Regions from separate parts of the Cytobacillus sp. Bva_UNVM-123 genome, predicted to be linked through region 1. Evidence: a T-box and tRNA genes for the amino acid it is inferred to sense, from the RefSeq annotation. Region 1 holds a T-box; the other holds one or more tRNA genes.
What was found. The T-box of region 1 lies ahead of thrS (threonine--tRNA ligase). A T-box ahead of a tRNA ligase gene usually reads a tRNA of that ligase, here a tRNA-Thr.
Positions count from the first base shown of each region.

Region 2: it has a tRNA-Thr gene. The T-box ahead of thrS (threonine--tRNA ligase) is inferred to sense a tRNA for this amino acid. The anticodon was not compared.

Region 1 is NZ_CM177772.1:3,689,866-3,699,771, forward strand. Features, by position in the region: gene KDN24_RS18890 (sulfite exporter TauE/SafE family protein) at 128-964, shown strand; gene KDN24_RS18895 (dUTP diphosphatase) at 1,052-1,543, opposite strand; gene KDN24_RS18900 (sigma-w pathway protein ysdB) at 1,676-2,101, shown strand; gene KDN24_RS18905 (TVP38/TMEM64 family protein) at 2,169-2,738, opposite strand; gene KDN24_RS18910 (DUF1294 domain-containing protein) at 2,801-3,016, opposite strand; gene rplT (50S ribosomal protein L20) at 3,425-3,784, opposite strand; gene rpmI (50S ribosomal protein L35) at 3,810-4,010, opposite strand; gene infC (translation initiation factor IF-3) at 4,026-4,529, opposite strand; ribosomal protein L20 leader region at 4,663-4,791, opposite strand; gene thrS (threonine--tRNA ligase) at 4,928-6,859, opposite strand; T-box leader at 6,909-7,215, opposite strand; gene ytxC (putative sporulation protein YtxC) at 7,284-8,156, opposite strand; gene dnaI (primosomal protein DnaI) at 8,454-9,383, opposite strand; gene KDN24_RS18945 (replication initiation and membrane attachment family protein) at 9,391-9,906, opposite strand, start outside.
Region 2 is NZ_CM177772.1:198,830-208,735, reverse strand. Features, by position in the region: gene glmM (phosphoglucosamine mutase) at 1-141, opposite strand, end outside; gene KDN24_RS01150 (CdaR family protein) at 169-1,446, opposite strand; gene cdaA (diadenylate cyclase CdaA) at 1,439-2,266, opposite strand; gene KDN24_RS01140 (zf-HC2 domain-containing protein) at 2,506-3,165, opposite strand; gene sigW (RNA polymerase sigma factor SigW) at 3,366-3,929, opposite strand; gene rocF (arginase) at 4,148-5,044, opposite strand; tRNA gene KDN24_RS01125 (tRNA-Lys) at 5,320-5,392, opposite strand; tRNA gene KDN24_RS01120 (tRNA-Gln) at 5,600-5,674, opposite strand; tRNA gene KDN24_RS01115 (tRNA-Tyr) at 5,759-5,843, opposite strand; tRNA gene KDN24_RS01110 (tRNA-Thr) at 5,857-5,929, opposite strand; tRNA gene KDN24_RS01105 (tRNA-Val) at 5,974-6,046, opposite strand; tRNA gene KDN24_RS01100 (tRNA-Glu) at 6,114-6,188, opposite strand; tRNA gene KDN24_RS01095 (tRNA-Thr) at 6,208-6,280, opposite strand; tRNA gene KDN24_RS01090 (tRNA-Asn) at 6,319-6,393, opposite strand; rRNA gene rrf (5S ribosomal RNA) at 6,403-6,519, opposite strand; rRNA gene KDN24_RS01080 (23S ribosomal RNA) at 6,713-9,648, opposite strand.

The sequences.
Region 1 (9,906 bases):
GAGATCCCATCCATAAATTTTTTTTATAGATAATAAAAAAACATATATTAGTTTTATTAATAAACATTATATATTCTTTAAGTAATAAGAGATAGCCATTCTCATGTTACTTAAAGGGGTTTTTTACTTGAATAAGCGTAAATACATTTTATTATTTGTCCTGATTATTTTATCGCTATGGATGTGGGAGGTCTTCACTACAACTATTCATATCAACAAAAATTTTATACTAATTGCTTCAATCGGGGTCGTTTCTTCTTTTATTGGCACTTTAGCTGGGGGAGGCGGCCTTATAACATTGCCAGCCATGATGCTGGCTGGGATTCCCATTCAAACAAGTATTGCCACAAATAAATTTGCTACTGGGGTAGCCACACTATCAAGTATCTTCTATCTCGTGTACCATAAACAGTTGAAATTAAGGACGATCATCCTTCATTTATCCATAGCCGTAAGCGGAGGAATCGTTGGAGCACTTATAACAGCTCATGTTTCTGAAAAAGCCATGACTGTGGCAGCAATTATTTTGCTGTTATTTTCATTAATTATTACGTTAAAAAATAATAGCTTGTTTCAAGCTATTCAAATAAGTGAGGCTAGTTCTCAGCATAAAATTAGCCGACATATTATTCCATTTTGTATTGCCGTTTACGATGGTGGGTTCGGTCCAGCTTCTTCAACATTTAGCATTGTCTATTATATGAAACAGCAGTTTGCTTATGTAAAGGCAGTGCAATTAACACGGGTATTAATTTTTGGAAGCTGTTTAGGTGCTTTTACTGTATTTTATCAAACTGGCTTTTTTCAATGGCCTATCGCTATCTCAATGGCAGCTGGTTCCATTATTGGAGCCCAGATTGGGATGATTGTTTTACCGAAAATTCCGATAAAAACAGCTAGAATATTACTCATTTCAGTTATTTTCTTATTAATCACACAAATGTTTTATCAAGTTTTTCATTGAAAAATGGCAGGTACAAATAGAATTTCACAAAGTTTGTTATCACACGACCAAAAGCTTCGACCTTCAACCGTGTGATAACCACTTTAATTAATAACCTTGCTTTTGTCTCTCATAATTAACTTCATTTTTATCCACATATGCCTTTTCCGTTTCCCTTTCATTGAAGCCTAATAGCTTTCCTAGATGGATATACGCCTGAAATAACTGGTTGTAATCAGCTATAGATTTGCTAGCTCTGAATTTTCTAATCAGTTCAAAAACGACTAAAAACTGCTCATTAAGAGATTCTTTATTTTTTACAACTATGGATTCATTTAATTCCTGTTCAAATCCACACTCAATCCCTAGAGATAAAATAAAATGAATACCATCTACATATTCTTCTAGTACTACTTGCTGTGGTGAAGATGGCTTTAAACTCCAAAATTTGAAGCATCTCGTTTCATTTGCTAATTCCCCCAATTCAACAAGCAGTGCCAGCACTTTACGTTCGAATAAGTCTTCCTCCAGTAATCTATGTTTTGTTTCAATATGCTCATCCAAACCTTTTTGCATGGCAAATAATTTTTGAACATTCATTTTCATTCTCCTCACATATTCCCTACCGTTTTTTAAAAAAAGTTATAAAAAAATTATATCAAAATGAAAAAAAGTTGAAACTTTTTTATTTTTCATCCGTATGTTAAGGAAAATACATTGGAGGGCTTTTTTATGATGTGGTTAATACGCTTTCTGCTATTTGCACTCATTATCTTTCTCATATACAGTGTTATTAAATACTTATTGAATCCAAAGCGCAAGCTTGAGCTTGCCCATGAGCAGAAGCGATACTTTTTTTTAGATGACCAAAATAATGTCCGCAAAAATTTTATGATCACCTATAAAGGGGTTTTATTCGAAGGGGAAAAATATTTAGGAACAACCCAAAATGCCTTTGAGGTTATCTCCATCTTTGTTTGGCCTCACGACATTGCTTCATTAAAGGGAATGGTACGAGAAGATTTACAGTTTATCGAAAGAAAAATACAAGAAAGCTATCCAAATGCAAAAATTGATTGGAAAAGTCCAATTAAGGAGTTTATGGAAAAAAGCAATAAACCAGAAACTCCGTTTAGTGAAGGGGACTTCAAAAAATAAAGGCTTGCTCTCCCCCTATTTAAATGAAATGTCGCTCAACAGATTCGAACTGTTGAGCGACTATTTTTTATACTTCCTTAAAGAATTCTCTCCATTTTATAACAATTACTTTTTCTCTTAGTATGAAAGCAAGAATTGAAAATGAAAATAATATGAGGATTATCATAGATGGTGTGAATCTACTAATATATTCCCCAAATACTGTATAAAAAATAGCCAATGGTAAATTGGTTAACCATGAATTTTTAACATATTGTTGGAAATTTTCATTCCGCTCCATTAAACAAAAATTCAATAAATGATAATGAATAAAGGGAATTAATCGAAGTACAGCCACTTGCCCTACACTAAAGTTCCGATACTCTCCAAATAAACGCTTTCTTAAATTCGAAAGCTTTATATGCGTTTTGGGCATTCTTTTAATGAGAAAATAAAAAAGAATACTGCTGAGCATTAATCCAATAATCGAAAAAAGACTCCCAAAGAAACTGCCAAAAAGAATTCCTCCTGTAAAACAAACGAGTGAAACCGGAATAAACATAAATTGTCTTAAAATATGAAAGAAAATAAAGGCTATTGGGGCTAAAATTCCAGCTGTTTCAACCATCACAAACAATAATGATAATTCGTCTTTCATGGCCCACCTCTCTAGCTGAATTTCCTTGTTGTCTTTTACAGCTTATTGGCATATGTGAAAGGTTATGACAAAAGATTTATAGCATAAAGCAAAAGACCAACTTCAAGTAGCGAAAGAAATGGAAGACCGATTTTGAATTGAAGATGTTTTGTTTTGTGCCTAAACACTTTCATCCCAAATGTCATTCCAACTGCACCAAATAATACTGCTACAAGCCAAAGAGTACCTTCACTTATACGATATTGGTGCTTAACCGCTTTCTTCTTATCCACTTTCATGATATAAAATCCTACAAGGTTCATCACAATGAACAAAGTCATAAGCGCTGTGAGCATATTTGTATCCTTTCGTGATCTTTATTTTTAATTTGTTCGTTAAGATATATTAATAATCTACTAGTATTTAATTTAAAAGTACTAAATAGTAAAAAACAAATCAATTATTTCAAAAAAAAGCGCTGTTAAACATGTTTGTTGATTTCCGCTCCAGGCTGCTCGCTTTCCGCGGGCGGTCCGGGAGCCTCCTCGGCGCTATCGCACCTGCGGGGTTTCCCTTGTCCCTTCCTCCCGCAGGAGTCTCGCACCTTCCGCTCCAATCAACATATGCAAGAATCAATATTTTTCTTTAACAGAGCCAAAATAACAGAAAGCCATCCTCAAAAATGAGAATGGCTTCAGCTTTTCTTATTACTTGCTTAAGTTTTGTTTTGCAACTGATGCTAATTCTGCGAATGCTTTTTCGTCAGCAATAGCTAATTCAGAAAGCATTTTGCGGTTTACTTCGATACCAGCAAGCTTTAATCCGTGCATTAAACGGCTGTAAGAAAGACCGTTCATACGAGCTGCTGCGTTAATACGAGTAACCCAAAGTTTGCGGAAGTCGCGTTTTTTCTGGCGACGGTCGCGGTAAGCATACATTAATGATTTCATTACTTGTTGGTTAGCAACTTTATATAATGTATGTTTTGAACCGAAATAACCTTTAGCTAATTTAAGAACTTTTTTACGACGTTTGCGAGTAACTGTACCGCCTTTTACACGTGGCATATGATTTCCCTCCTAATATCGGATATTACTTAACATTTACTAATAAGAAACGGATACGTTTGTAATCGCCTGAAGAAACAAGAGTTCCTTTGCGAAGTTTACGCTTTTGCTTTTGAGTTTTATTTGCGAACATATGACTTCTATATGCGTGTGAACGCTTAAGTTTTCCAGAACCTGTTCTTTTGAAACGCTTAGCAGCGCCGCGGTGAGTTTTCATTTTTGGCATTTGGAAATCCTCCTCTTACTTTTCATTTTTTGGTGCTAGCACCATAAACATGCTTCGACCATCCATTTTTGGATAAGATTCTACAGTCGCTACTTCATTACAAGCCTCGGCAAAACGAACTAAAACACGTTGACCGATTTCTTTATGAGTAATGGCACGTCCTTTGAATCGGATGGATGCTTTTACTTTATCCCCTTTTTCAAGGAATTTAAGAGCATTGCGAAGTTTTGTATTAAAATCATGCTCATCAATTGTTGGACTAAGACGAACTTCTTTAATACTAATAATCTTCTGGTTTTTACGAGCTTCTTTTTCTTTTTTCTGCTGCTCAAACTTAAACTTTCCATAATCCATTATCCGGGCTACAGGCGGTTTTGCATTTGGTGCGACTAGAACAACATCAAGATTTACTCGTGAAGCAATTTCCAATGCTTCATTTTTGGATTTAATTCCTAATTGCTCGCCATTTTGGTCAATAAGACGAAGTTCTCGAGCGCGGATACCCTCGTTTAACAACATATCTTTGCTAATAGTTAGACACCTCCAAGGTTTAAAATGCGAACACAATATTTGGTTGCACCAGATTAAAAGCTGTTCGCAAGTATACATAACATTTCTGCACAACTAGACAAGATGTGAGCAGACATTTTAACCATATAAAAAAGTGTGGATGATAAACACCCACACTTTACGGACAAAATTAAACAGAAAATGTTCACGTAAAACCTGCCAACTGCTTATGCGTCAATCAGGTGAGAAGCGGGTGCTTCTTCTTTCCTCAATTTGTATTCAATTACCTTAGCTACTATACCACAAAAGATGTTTTCATGTCAAACGAACTTTTTTTATTCAACGAAAAAAATTGTAACAAAAGAATCGGAATTATGCAAGTAATTTTCGCCAAAGCTTGTCTCTCTTTAAAATTTCACTTCATCCTTCAATGACTCAATAAATTGGTCAAAAGATACAGTTTCTGATTTTTGTTCACCATATTTACGAACGTTGACTGCTTTTTCTGCTACTTCATTATCCCCGACTACAAGCATATAAGGGATTTTTTGCATTTGAGCTTCTCGAATTTTGTAGCCGATTTTTTCATTGCGGGAATCAAGCTCCACTCGAAAACCTGCTGCTTTTAGCATATCTTGCACTTGTTCTGCATAATCATAATGCACATCTGGTGAAACTGGAATGACTTGAACTTGAACAGGTGCAAGCCAAGTTGGGAACGCCCCCTTATATTCTTCAACTAAGAAAGCAACGAAGCGTTCCATTGTTGAAACAACGCCACGGTGAATAACAACAGGACGATGTGGCTTGCCATCTTCACCAACATAGGATAAATCAAAGCGCTCAGGCAATAAGAAGTCGAGCTGAACAGTTGATAATGTCTCATCTTTTCCTAAAGCTGTTTTTACTTGTACATCTAACTTTGGACCGTAGAATGCTGCTTCCCCTTCTGCTTCGAAATAGTCAAGACCAAGTTCATCCATTGCTTCTTTTAACATGGATTGAGCCTTTTCCCACATTACATCATCATCATAATATTTCTCCGTATCAGCGGGATCACGATAAGAAAGACGGAAAGTATAATCATTAAGATCAAAATCTTTGTATACAGCAAGAACTAAATTAACGACACGTTTAAATTCTTCTTTAATTTGATCTGGGCGAACAAATATATGTGCGTCATTCAAAGTCATCCCCCGAACACGCTGTAATCCTGATAGCGCACCTGACATTTCATATCTATGCATCGTTCCAAGCTCAGCAATACGAATTGGCAGCTCTCGATAGCTATGCATACTGCTTTTATACACCATCATATGGTGAGGACAGTTCATTGGACGTAAGACAAGCTGTTCGTTATCCATATCCATTACTGGGAACATATCCTCTTGGTAGTGCGCCCAGTGTCCTGAAGTTTTATAAAGGTCAACACTCCCCATAACAGGAGTATATACATGATCATAGCCTAAGCTTACTTCTTTATCGATAATGTAACGCTCAATAATTCGACGGATTGTCGCACCTTTTGGAAGCCATAAAGGCAAGCCTTGTCCAACTAATTGAGAGCTTGTGAATAGGCTTAACTCTTTCCCAATTTTACGATGATCACGCTCTTTTGCTTCCTCTAATAACCGAAGATGCTCTTCTAAATCTTCTTTCTTGAAGAAGGCGGTACCATAAATACGTTGAAGCATTTTATTGTCGCTATTGCCACGCCAGTATGCACCAGCAATGCTTAATAGCTTAAATTCTTTCAGCTTACCTGTTGATGGAACATGAACGCCACGGCAAAGATCAACAAAATCCCCTTGCTCATATAGAGTGACTGTCTCATCTGCTGGAATTGCTTCAATTAGCTCAAGCTTGTATTCATCGTCTATTTTCTTAAAAAGCTGAACAGCTTCTTCTCGGCTGACTTCCTTACGAACAATCTCAATGTTTTCATTTATTATTTTCTTCATTTCTTTTTCAATAAGCGGTAAATCCTCTGGAGTTAAGGACTCTTCTAGATCGATGTCATAGTAAAATCCACCTTCAATGACAGGTCCGACGCCAAGCTTAACATTTTTATATAAGCGTTTAATCGCTTGAGCCATTAAATGTGCACTGCTATGACGTAATATTTCTAATGCTTCAGCACTATCCTGTGTGATAATTTCAATCGCACCATCTTCTTCAATTGGACGGCGCAGATCATACATTTGACCATTTAATTTACCTGCAATTGCCTTTTTCTTTAATCCAGGACTGATCGACCCTGCAACTTCCTCTGTTGTCGTTCCTTTAGGAAACTCCTTAACAGCACCATCTGGAAACGAAACTTTAATTAATTCTGACATGCTCTTTCCTCCTTAATTTATAAAGACAAATAAAAAAACCCGTCCCTAAAAAAGGGACGAGTTATCATTAACACGTGGTTCCACCCTACTTCTCATTTTTCTTCATATGAAAAATGACTTGTAGCATTTTAACGGCTTGTAACCGTCAACTCATACTCTTTGACGAATGATAAGCGGCGAATCTCTTCGTCTGCTCTCTCGGATTATCGGCGAATCTCATTCACATCATTCATGTTCAAATTTTAGAGTTGAAGTTCAGAGGTGGTAAGCATTCAATCGTGTTAGGAAGTTTCCAGCCTTGCCTTCCCTCTCTATAAACCGTTTTAGAATACTGTTATCCTCATCATAACTTTTTACTAGTGATCGCAAAATAATATTATGTACTGTATTATAGTTCGTTATTTTCGGAATTGCAAGAGCCCCTTTATATTTTCTCATCGGCTGGGAATGAAACTAATTGTTTATTGCCATAGAAGCAAGAAATAGGGACCATCATCAGCCTCTCTTCAAAAATATTGCGAATCGTTCTGACAAGCGGCTGTTCCATATCATCTGTATAAAGATGAATAACTTTTGGTGCAATAGAAAGCAAGGGAGCGATTGTAACGGAATCTATATACACTGGGTGATTAAACAAAAGCTTCCGATCAATCATACGTAATAATTCAGGTCGCTTTATTTCGTAAAATAACTCATCAAAAAAATGAATGCCTTCATCAATCAGTAAATGAATCACATTTAATTTTGCAGATCGTCCCTTTAAAAACTCTCGTAATGTTTGAATAAATATTTGATATTCCTGTTCCATCTTATACTCATCGATAGAAATCTCCACATATTTTGCCATCTGCTCAAAAAGCGGTCGCATCCGAAATTTCACAAAGGAATCGAAGGAAAAGGCAATGTTTTCTTGAAAAATTTGACTGATGGCATTTTTCATATTTTTTTCAAATTCAAGATCACTTACAAATGAAGCTAGTTCAACCCGACTTCCCTCTAAAATCGAGTGGATGATTTCTAAAATTTGCTGCTGCTCTTCTTCATCGTGATAATAATACTCAGCCATAATCCTCCGAAACCAATCATCTTGTTTATGCTTGACAATAAATTGAAAAAAGACTTTTTTTACTTGCTCAAACAAATTTTTCATCTTCGGCTCGATCATGATTTTCACTATATGATGATCTTCAATTTGAAGAATTTTTTGATTGGATACTACGGAAGAAGCTAAATAAAATTGAAGATGGCGATACAAATCTTGAGCATCTTCACTTTTTCGGAAAATGATTTCGATCAACCAAATCCCCCCTTTTAAAAGATCTTTACTTTTAATATATATGGGGAATTTGGACAAAGTAGACTAAGAAAAGCAGAAGCACCTGCTTAGCGACGTATGGACTGGACTGACCTCGACTGAGATAAAGGAAACACGACGAGTATGCGAGTCGATGTTGACTTATCGTAGGGAGAGGGAGGGAAGTCCACTAGGCGCTAGGTGCTGGAGCTAGACATTCATCTAAATTCAAAGATGTAAACTCAATTATTATTAGAAAAGCAGAAGCACCTGCATAGCAATTCTTGGACTAAACGATCGTTAATTTCTGCGATTAGGCCCTTCCACAAGTACTGGCTCTGCTAAATATTTTATTCTTTCCATAATCCTGCGTGCCTTTACTTTTTCTTCTTCGCCACGCTGACTATAGGATAAATGATGTTCTAATTCTTTAAAATCAAAATTGGAAGTAAAAAACGTCGGAAGACTTTCAAGCATTCGGAATTGAAGAATTGGACCTAATACCTCATCTCTCGTCCAACTAGACATCGTTTCCGCTCCGATATCATCAAACATTAAGACAGGAACTTTTTTTATCTTCTCAATTTTTTCATTTAAAGTTGAATCAGCTATTGAGCTCTTTAATTCTCTTAATAGTTCTGGGACATAAACAATCATTGATGAAACTTGTTTACTAGCTAATTCATTCGCAATTGCTCCTAAAAAATACGATTTACCAACGCCAAATTTTCCATGAAAATAAATGCCCTTCTGCCTTGAACCTTGTTCATAGTTCATAATAAAGGAAGCAGCCTTTTTCGTTGCATCTATTCGTTCGCCATCTGTGTAAATTGAGTTAAAGGATGCCTCAAGAATGTCCCTTGGGACATACATGCTTTGAATAAGCTTTTCATTTTTTCTTTTTTCATCGTATATGATCTTCCGCGGGCATTTATCATAATGAATATTAATCGTACCACGCTGAATCACCAACTCAGGATGATATCCTTTCATAAAATTAACACAGCCTTCTAAGCTCGAACATTTATTACATTCTTTACTTTGATTAGAAAACTCATATAGCTTCATCAAACCTTTATCGATCATATCTTGTGTTAATTCATCCTCGTGGCTTTTTAAGAATGTCAATACATCTGGATGACTCAATGTTTCTCTTTTCTGTTCTTCATATCTTTTTCGGAAGCTTTCATTTCCTGAAAGTCGTTTTAATGTTTCATTAATTTTTTCCATCTGTCAGTCACCCCCCTGAACGCATTTTCTTCAAAATTTCCTCTAGCTCACGTTGTTTTAATTCTTGTTCTTCTTTACTTTCATTTTGCTTTTGTAAATGGCTTTCGTCATCTGTTTTATCAAACCAATCTGGAAGCATTTCCGTACGGATGACTTTCTTTTTGCCAGAATTAGCAGTCGTTTTTTTCTTCCCATCAGCCCATTCCGTATATTGCCTATGCTCACTTTTCGCTAATTCAAATGCTTCCTTAGCTGTTTTTATTTTTTTTCTTGCCCAATGGCTTGCAATCTTTTCTACATAGCTTTTCGTCAGCTTCATATCAGATTTAAGCATAACATATTGCAAAAGAACATTTATAACGCCAGGTAGTAGCTTTTGCTGGAACATGACATCCTCAACAATTTGTAAATCTGCTTTCGAAGGTTCTGCCCCCCCAGATATATCTTTAAGAAATTGACGAGGGGATGTCGTTTCAACATATCGAAGTAGTTCTTCCTCTTTGGTCTTTGGTTCATCCTTTTG
Region 2 (9,906 bases), 1.7 Mb from region 1:
TCGACCAATCAATACTTTTGGACGACTTTTATCTTTTGTTAACACATATCCACCACATCGACCTAATTTAAAAGCTAATTCAGGTGTCAATTCACTATTAGCAACCCCGCGTACTCCATCTGTACCGAAATATTTACCCATTTAATAAATCCGCTCCTTCTTCGTTCTCTATAAAGCTTCTTTTTCAGTAATTGTAATTTTCGCTGTTTCTGTTGCTAGTTTCCAATTTACATTAGCCGGACCATTGACATTAATTTTTACTTCATGATCACCTTCACTTAATTGTGATAGGTCAAGAAATAGATTAAAATCACTAGCACTCATTTGATGAATAATATCACTTTTTCCATTAACTGTTAAGTCGACAGTCCCTTTTGCTGGAGAAAGGAGGTTCGCCTCATATTGGTTAGCCAAACCTGTTAGATGAATCGGAAGACTAGAAAAGGTTCTGTTTTCATTCGTTGCTTCTTCATCCTCAGTGCCTTCGTTAACAATACTTGCATCTATCGTTGCTTTTACGATTGTTGGATTTACTTCGGTTACTCCATTTGGAATAATTATCGGGAGCGAAAACTCCGAATTCCCATTAATTTTGCTTAAATCTATTTCCACCCTTACATTATCTGTTTTGTCTAAAACATCTTGCGGGCCAAATATTTTAACCTCATCTAAATTTAAGGAGATGGAATTTATCACAACATTGCTCGGTAATGTTCCTTTTTCTTTTATTTCGATTGGCACTGTTTTACTTAAGCTTTTGACAGGAATGACCACTTCGACCGTGCTTGGTTCGACGACAACATCTAGTTTATTCATGTCTCTATCGAATATGAGTACTTGTGCTGCCCTTCTAACGGTCGTATTAATAGGGCCTTTTAAATCTACTGTCGCTTTCACATAGCTAATTCTTTCCATGACATCTTTTGCTCCGGTAATCTTCACTGTACCCGGCGCAATATCAGGCGACTCCGAAATAAAGCCTTCCTCAAGTAAAGACTTATTAAACTCTACATCGACTTTATAATTATCGGTAATTTTTTCTTGAATGCTGACATTAACATAGGCTGGCTCAATTGTTACCTTAAGCTTATCCGAAATATTGCGGATTTGGATAGGCACTCTTTTTGTACCAATTTCTGCATTTGATAAATCAACATACACTTCAAAGTTTCTTTGTACTTTTGCTGGCTGAAGAAGGTTTTTTGGCCCTTTTATCGTTAGCGTAACAGTCTCAGGAATGCCAGAAACAACAAGGTTATCGGTATCATAATAACTTTTTACAGGAACATCTGATAAAACCTCCGTATCCTGTAAACCGGGTACATTAATATTTGATACGTCTTTGTCTGGAATATAGACGGCATCAAAAAGAAACAAGGCTAGGATTAAGGCTACTACTTTCATAAACCAGCGGGTATTCACTAGTTTGTCAATCCATTTATCCATTTTTCTTCCCCCTCCAGTTCCAGCGTGCTGAAGAAGTCTGCTTTATTCTACTTTGTGTCAATAATTCCTTAGCTAGCATTTCTTTAAAAGCATCTAGTTTTAAATCTCGATGGAGTTCACCGTTTTTTGTTAAAGAAATACTGCCCGTCTCCTCCGAAACGATGACCGTAATACTATCTGTTACTTCACTAATTCCTAATGCCGCTCTATGCCTAGTCCCGAGCTCTTTTGATATAAATGGACTTTCAGATAATGGCAAATAACAGGCGGCAGCGGCTACCGTGTTTTTCTGGATGATAACGGCCCCGTCATGTAATGGGGTATTCGGGATAAAAATATTAATCAATAACTCAGATGAAACCTTCCCATCTAGTTGAATGCCTGTTTCAATATAATCTCCCATCCCGGTTTCCCGTTCAACAGAGATTAACGCTCCTATCCGGCGTTTCGCCATATAATCCACTGCTTTTGCAATAGCTTCAACAAGCTTCTCCTCCTCTTCACCTTCTTGATTACTGCTTCTGGAAAAGAGTCGACCACGCCCTAATTGCTCAAGCGCCCTTCGTAACTCAGGCTGGAAAATGATTGCGATCGCTAAAAATCCCCAAAGTAGAACTTGTTGCATCATCCATCCCAATGTTTGCAAATGGAATTTATCACTGATAACTTTCACAAGGATGATGACAAAAATCCCCTTTAATAATTGGACGGCTTTCGTTCCACGCGCAACCATAATGAGCTTGTAGATGACGAACCATACAAGGAGAATGTCAACAGCATTAGCCAAAAATTTTAGTATAGAAAAATCTGCAAACGACATTATCCCTTCCCCCAAAATTATATTGAAAAACAAGTTGAAATCAAATTCACCTTGGCGAGTGTCACCCAGATTCTTTATTTATTTTATGCCGTAAATTTTCAGAAAAAATCTAAAACATTCGCCTATAGTTAGCCTTAATATTATATCATAAATGATGTCTTTACCAATCCCATTGTATAAGCTGTATCTAAAAAGAAATTTTTGCAAAAAAAAGAGCCCTATAAATAGGGTCTCCACATTTACTTAGAAACAATAGCCTCATCTGATTGATTTTCGTCAAATATATTCACGACGCTTTTAGCAGTTTTTTTAATTTGGTACCACAACCAATCGAAGATGGCATTCACTTCTTCAATATTGCCTGTTACTTGGCCAGCTGAAGCTAAATATTTATCTCCATTCAAAACCTCGCCATTGATAACTGTTACATTTCCTTCAACTTGCCCTTCAATCTTCAATTTTCCGTTTTTGACAATTACATCGCCTTTAATAACTTCCCCTTCTGGAACAATAACCGTATCGTTTTGAACAATTAAGTTCGGTTGCTTAGAAACAGCAAACTCATGGTTTTGATCCCATGTTGAAACTAAGCTTCCTGCCATAAGAACGAAGAATAAAGAAGCTGCTGTTAATAGTGGATGCTGTCTAAACCAGCGTTGGAATCCAACCTTTCGCTTCTCTTTAGGCAATCTGGCCATCACATTAGCAGTAAAATTCGATGGGGCTTGTATATGTGAAGTACTTTGAACAAAAGCAATCGTCTTTCTTAACTCTTGAAAGTGAATTTGACATTCCCTACAGCTTTGCAAGTGCGCCCGTAATTCTCTTTCATTTTCGGCTGAGATCTCTTCATCTAAATATTCATGCATATAAAGAATTATTTCTGCTGGACACTTCAAAGTTCTCACCCTCTTTAATCAAATTCGCCTTGCCACACATATGTACCGAGATTTTTGCGAGCTGATTTGAAAATCAGCTTAAAAATCGGAGACATCTGTCGGAGGCTTATTTATTTTATTCAGCTAAAGTTTAACCTTAACTGATTTGAATCCACATTTGCAATTATCTCACCTTTAATAGTACCTCTAACCAATTGAAGCTAAACATATCGCAATTGGTTTCTTAATGCTTCTCTTCCACGATGTATTCTTGTTTTCACCGTTCCTAACGGTAGATCCAACATCTGACTAATTTCATTTAATGACAATTCCTCTATATACTTTAAGACGATAACCGTTCGATATTTCTCCGGTAGCTTCGATATTTCTCTTTGAATTGTCTCTCTCAGCTCAAGACTTTCGACATCCTCTTCAGGAAGCCTTGTTTCGGCAGGGATTTGGGAATACATCGTTAATCCATCTGTTCCTGCTACTTCAGCATCCAGGTAATAGTCCGGCTTTTTCTTTCTGATTCTATCAATACAAAGATTAGTGGCTATTCGGTACAGCCATGAAGAAAACTTTAAATTTATATTAAAGCTGTTTATGTTAGTATACGCTCGGAGGAAAGCTTCTTGTGCGATATCCTCTGCTTCATGTCTATTCCCAAGCATTCTATAGCAAATTTGAAATATTTTATCTTTATATATTTCAATTATTTCTGCATAAGCATCTTGATCGCCTTTTAAAACCTGCCTAATCCTTTTCTTTACGATTGTCTCCATTTATTCTTACCTCCGCCCTGGTGCGGCTAATCGATATTACGATCGATAGCGGAAAAGGTTTCATTTTTTATAAAAAAATTTACATAGTTCTATTTTAACAAATATTTACTAGCATAGTTGACCTTTTTTACTTTTTCCAGTAGAAAAAGTAACTATTTTAGTAAAAATGAATACAAAAAACAGGAACTTCATAAAAAGTCCCTGCTGATTAGCCAAGATTATAATAGTTTTTCTCCGAATAATGAACCCATTAGAGCAACAGCAACGGTTGCTGTTTTATTTTTGTCATCTAAAATTGGGTTAACTTCAACAAATTCAGCTGAAGTAATGATTTGTGCTTCAGCGAGCATTTCCATCGCCAAATGGCTTTCACGATAGCTGATTCCTCCAATGACTGGTGTGCCTACACCTGGTGCATCATGTGGATCCAACCCGTCTAAATCTAATGACAAATGAACGCCGTCTGTCTTATTCTTTAAATAGTCGATCGTTTCTTCCATCACTTTCGTCATGCCTAAACGATCGATTTCATGCATCGTGTAAACTTTAATTCCTTTTTCTTTAATAAGCTCACGTTCACCTTCATCTAATGAACGCGCACCAATTATAACAATGTTCTCTGGTTTAATTTTCGGAGCATACCCACCGACATTCGTTAATAACGGGTGGCCTATACCTAGGTTTACTGCTAGGGGCATCCCATGTATATTGCCTGTTGGGGATGTTTCAGCCGTATTTAAATCACCATGGGCATCATACCAGATCACACCTAAGTTTTGATAATGCTTAGCTACTCCTGCCAATGTTCCAATCGCAATACTATGATCCCCGCCAAAAACGAGAGGAAATGAGTTTGCTTTAATCGCTTTATCGACTTTTATCGCTAGAAGCTCTGTTTTTTCAGCAATCAAATGTAAGTTTCTCAAATTAGATTCGGTATCAATTTCAACTTCAGGTCTACCAATCGGAATATCTCCATAATCTTGCACATCATCAAATAGTTTCTTCAGACGCTCGTTTACCCCTGCATAACGGATAGCACTTGGCCCCATATCAACACCGCGCCTCGTTTGCCCTAAATCCATAGGCATCCCGATAATGGCCAACTTCTTCATGAAAAAAACTCCCTTCAACCGCTGTTACTTTCTAATATTTTAACCCTAAATAAAGAAATGACTCAACTCAACAAAAACGTGTATATATATACGTTTCTAGCATAATTTACCTTTGCAATAAGGCAGCTTGTTTCTCCTTATCTTATGCAATGTCATGAGCAGTCATATGATTTGAATTTAATTTTGCTTTACACTTTCTTACTAACCAAAACAAAAGGTGGGGAGAGAAAAACAAATGTTTTTCTCTCCCCACCCTCTTTTCTTCCTAATAGAAGTGAGCCATGCAGGATTCGAACCTGCGACCCTCTGATTAAAAGTCAGATGCTCTACCAACTGAGCTAATGGCTCGTATTAAATATAGTTTCCTAAAATTTATTTGCAGTGATAAATATGCGCCAAATCCCTGCGTGATTTGTTGCAGATTTTAAAAACTTACCATTCACGGAAGATTTGCTTCGTAGCTGTAATCCTTTAAAATCCTCTACCAACTGAGCTAATGGCTCGTATTAAGTATAGTTTCCTAAATTGTGTTTGTTGCAAATTGCAAAAAAAAAATGGCTGGGCTAGCTGGATTCGAACCAACGCATGTCGCAGTCAAAGTGCGATGCCTTACCGCTTGGCTATAGCCCAATATGTAAGATACTAAAAAATCAACTACAAAATAAAAAGGACTAATTATAACTTGTCCATTTTTTATGTTTTTATTAAAAAAAATGGTGGTGGGGGACGGATTCGAACCGCCGAACCCAAAGGGAGCGGATTTACAGTCCGCCGCGTTTAGCCACTTCGCTACCCCACCGCATAAAGAACAGTGCCGGCCAGAGGACTTGAACCCCCAACCTACTGATTACAAGTCAGTTGCTCTACCAATTGAGCTAGGCCGGCATATAAATTATGTACTTCCTATTTTAATACTGCTGAAACAATAATGGAGGATGACGGGATCGAACCGCCGACCCTCTGCTTGTAAGGCAGATGCTCTCCCAGCTGAGCTAATCCTCCGAAGCACAGAACGTGCTAGTGTATGCGCTGCGACAGGATGTCGCACACTTAGCATGCCTTCCAAAAATGGTGACCCCTACGGGATTCGAACCCGTGTTACCGCCGTGAAAGGGCGGTGTCTTAACCGCTTGACCAAGGGGCCATTTATAAATATTATGGTAAGCTTCCAAGCGGGCTCGAACCGCTGACCTCTTCCTTACCATGGAAGTGCTCTACCTGCTGAGCTATGGAAGCATAAAAACTACCTGCTCATATAGATAAAACCGAAAAAATGGCTCCGCAGGTAGGATTCGAACCTACGACCGTTCGGTTAACAGCCGAATGCTCTACCACTGAGCTACTGCGGAATAATAAAAGCTTAGCGGCGTCCTACTCTCACAGGGGGAGAGCCCCCAACTACCATCGGCGCTGAGAAGCTTAACTTCCGTGTTCGGGATGGGAACGGGTGTGACCTTCTCGCTATCGCCACTAAGCCTACATCATTGAATCATCTTCCTTGCTGGCTTGCGACGAGCTGAGGAGTTACTTCTCCAATTATGCTGCGGCGCAGGAGCAAACATTCAATGTGCTATGTATTGCATAATTTATTAATAAACAAATTATGTTGAGGTTTCATTCCCTCAAAACTAGATAATAAGAAGAAGAAATAGAGTAATCATAATTATTTTGGTTAAGTCCTCGACCGATTAGTATTTGTCAGCTCCACGTGTCACCACGCTTCCACCTCAAACCTATCAACCTGATCATCTTTCAGGGGTCTTACTAGCTTGCGCTATGGGAAATCTCATCTCGAGGGGGGCTTCATGCTTAGATGCTTTCAGCACTTATCCCGTCCGCACATAGCTACCCAGCTATGCCTTTGGCAAGACAACTGGTACACCAGCGGTGCGTCCATCCCGGTCCTCTCGTACTAAGGACAGCTCCTCTCAAATTTCCTGCGCCCACGACGGATAGGGACCGAACTGTCTCACGACGTTCTGAACCCAGCTCGCGTACCGCTTTAATGGGCGAACAGCCCAACCCTTGGGACCGACTACAGCCCCAGGATGCGATGAGCCGACATCGAGGTGCCAAACCTCCCCGTCGATGTGGACTCTTGGGGGAGATAAGCCTGTTATCCCCGGGGTAGCTTTTATCCGTTGAGCGATGGCCCTTCCATGCGGAACCACCGGATCACTAAGCCCGACTTTCGTCCCTGCTCGACTTGTAGGTCTCGCAGTCAAGCTCCCTTGTGCCTTTACACTCTACGAATGATTTCCAACCATTCTGAGGGAACCTTTGGGCGCCTCCGTTACTCTTTAGGAGGCGACCGCCCCAGTCAAACTGCCCACCTGACACTGTCTCCCGCCCCGATAAGGGGCGCGGGTTAGAATTTCAATACAGCCAGGGTAGTATCCCACCGATGCCTCCACCGAAGCTGGCGCTCCGGCTTCCTAGGCTCCTACCTATCCTGTACAAGCTGTACCGAAATTCAATATCAGGCTACAGTAAAGCTCCACGGGGTCTTTCCGTCCTGTCGCGGGTAACCTGCATCTTCACAGGTACTATAATTTCACCGAGTCTCTCGTTGAGACAGTGCCCAGATCGTTACGCCTTTCGTGCGGGTCGGAACTTACCCGACAAGGAATTTCGCTACCTTAGGACCGTTATAGTTACGGCCGCCGTTTACTGGGGCTTCAATTCAGAGCTTCGCTTACGCTAACCCCTCCTCTTAACCTTCCAGCACCGGGCAGGCGTCAGCCCCTATACTTCGCCTTGCGGCTTCGCAGAGACCTGTGTTTTTGCTAAACAGTCGCCTGGGCCTATTCACTGCGGCTCATCCGGGCTATTCACCCAAATGAGCACCCCTTCTCCCGAAGTTACGGGGTGATTTTGCCGAGTTCCTTAACGAGAGTTCTCTCGCTCACCTTAGGATTCTCTCCTCGCCTACCTGTGTCGGTTTGCGGTACGGGCACCTGTTACCTCGCTAGAGGCTTTTCTTGGCAGTGTGGATTCAGGAACTTCGGTACTCTATTTCCCTCGCCGTCACAGCTCAGCCTTCACGATAATGGGATTTGCCTCATTATCAGCCTAACTGCTTGGACGCGCTATTCCAGCAGCGCGCTTACCCTATCCTCCTGCGTCCCCCCATTGCTCAAACGGTAATTTGGTGGTACAGGAATATCAACCTGTTGTCCATCGCCTACGCTTTTCAGCCTCGGCTTAGGTCCCGACTAACCCTGAGCGGACGAGCCTTCCTCAGGAAACCTTAGGCATTCGGTGGATGGGATTCTCACCCATCTTTCGCTACTCATACCGGCATTCTCACTTCTAAGCGCTCCACTAGTCCTTACGGTCTAGCTTCAACGCCCTTAGAACGCTCTCCTACCACGGACACCATACGGTGTCCATCCACAGTTTCGGTGATACGTTTAGCCCCGGTACATTTTCGGCGCAGAGTCACTCGACCAGTGAGCTATTACGCACTCTTTAAATGGTGGCTGCTTCTAAGCCAACATCCTGGTTGTCTAAGCAACTCCACATCCTTTTCCACTTAACGTATACTTTGGGACCTTAACTGGTGGTCTGGGCTGTTTCCCTCTTGACTACGGATCTTATCACTCGCAGTCTGACTCCCATGGATAAGTCTTTGGCATTCGGAGTTTGTCTGAATTCGGTAACCCGATGGGGGCCCCTAGTCCAAACAGTGCTCTACCTCCAAGACTCTTACTACATGAGGCTAGCCCTAAAGCTATTTCGGAGAGAACCAGCTATCTCCAAGTTCGATTGGAATTTCTCCGCTACCCACACCTCATCCCCGCACTTTTCAACGTGCGTGGGTTCGGTCCTCCATCCAGTGTTACCTGGACTTCAACCTGGACATGGGTAGGTCACCTGGTTTCGGGTCTACGACCACATACTACATTCGCCCTATTCAGACTCGCTTTCGCTGCGGCTCCGTCTTCTCAACTTAACCTCGCATGTAATCGTAACTCGCCGGTTCATTCTACAAAAGGCACGCCATCACCCGTTAATGGGCTCTGACTACTTGTAGGCACACGGTTTCAGGAACTATTTCACTCCCCTTCCGGGGTGCTTTTCACCTTTCCCTCACGGTACTGGTTCACTATCGGTCACTAGGGAGTATTTAGCCTTGGGAGATGGTCCTCCCTGCTTCCGACGGGATTTCACGTGTCCCGCCGTACTCAGGATCCACTCTGGAGGGAACGAAGTTTCAACTACAGGGCTTTTACCTTCTCTGGCCGGCCTTTCCAGACCTGTTCATTTACCTCATTCCTTTGTAACTCCGTGTAGAGTGTCCTACAACCCCAAGAGGCAAGCCTCTTGGTTTGGGCTAATCCCGTTTCGCTCGCCGCTACTCAGGGAATCGCGTTTGCTTTCTCTTCCTCCGGGTACTTAGATGTTTCAGTTCCCCGGGTCTGCCTTCTCTACCCTATGTATTCAGGTAAAGATACTGTTCCATTACGAACAGCGGGTTCCCCCATTCGGAAATCTCCGGATCAAAGCTTACTTACAGCTCCCCGAAGCATATCGGTGTTAGTCCCGTCCTTCATCGGCTCCTAGTGCCTAGGCATTCACCGTGCGCCCTTTCTAACTTAACCTTGTTCGGTCAATGATAAGCTTCACATCTCTTCGTCAGCTCCGTCACTGTGCTCCTCACGTACAAACTACGTACGTTCCGGTGCTCGTTCTGTCGCTTCCTCGACCTGTTCGCTTCTCATTGCCCTCACGATTTTTATCGTGATTGGTTTTTACTCTATTAAATAATAGAGAGAAATACTAAAATGGCGATTACTCGGTTTTTCTTCTTCTTTCATTATCTAGTTTTCAAGGAACGAGGCTACTGACTTCAATCACAT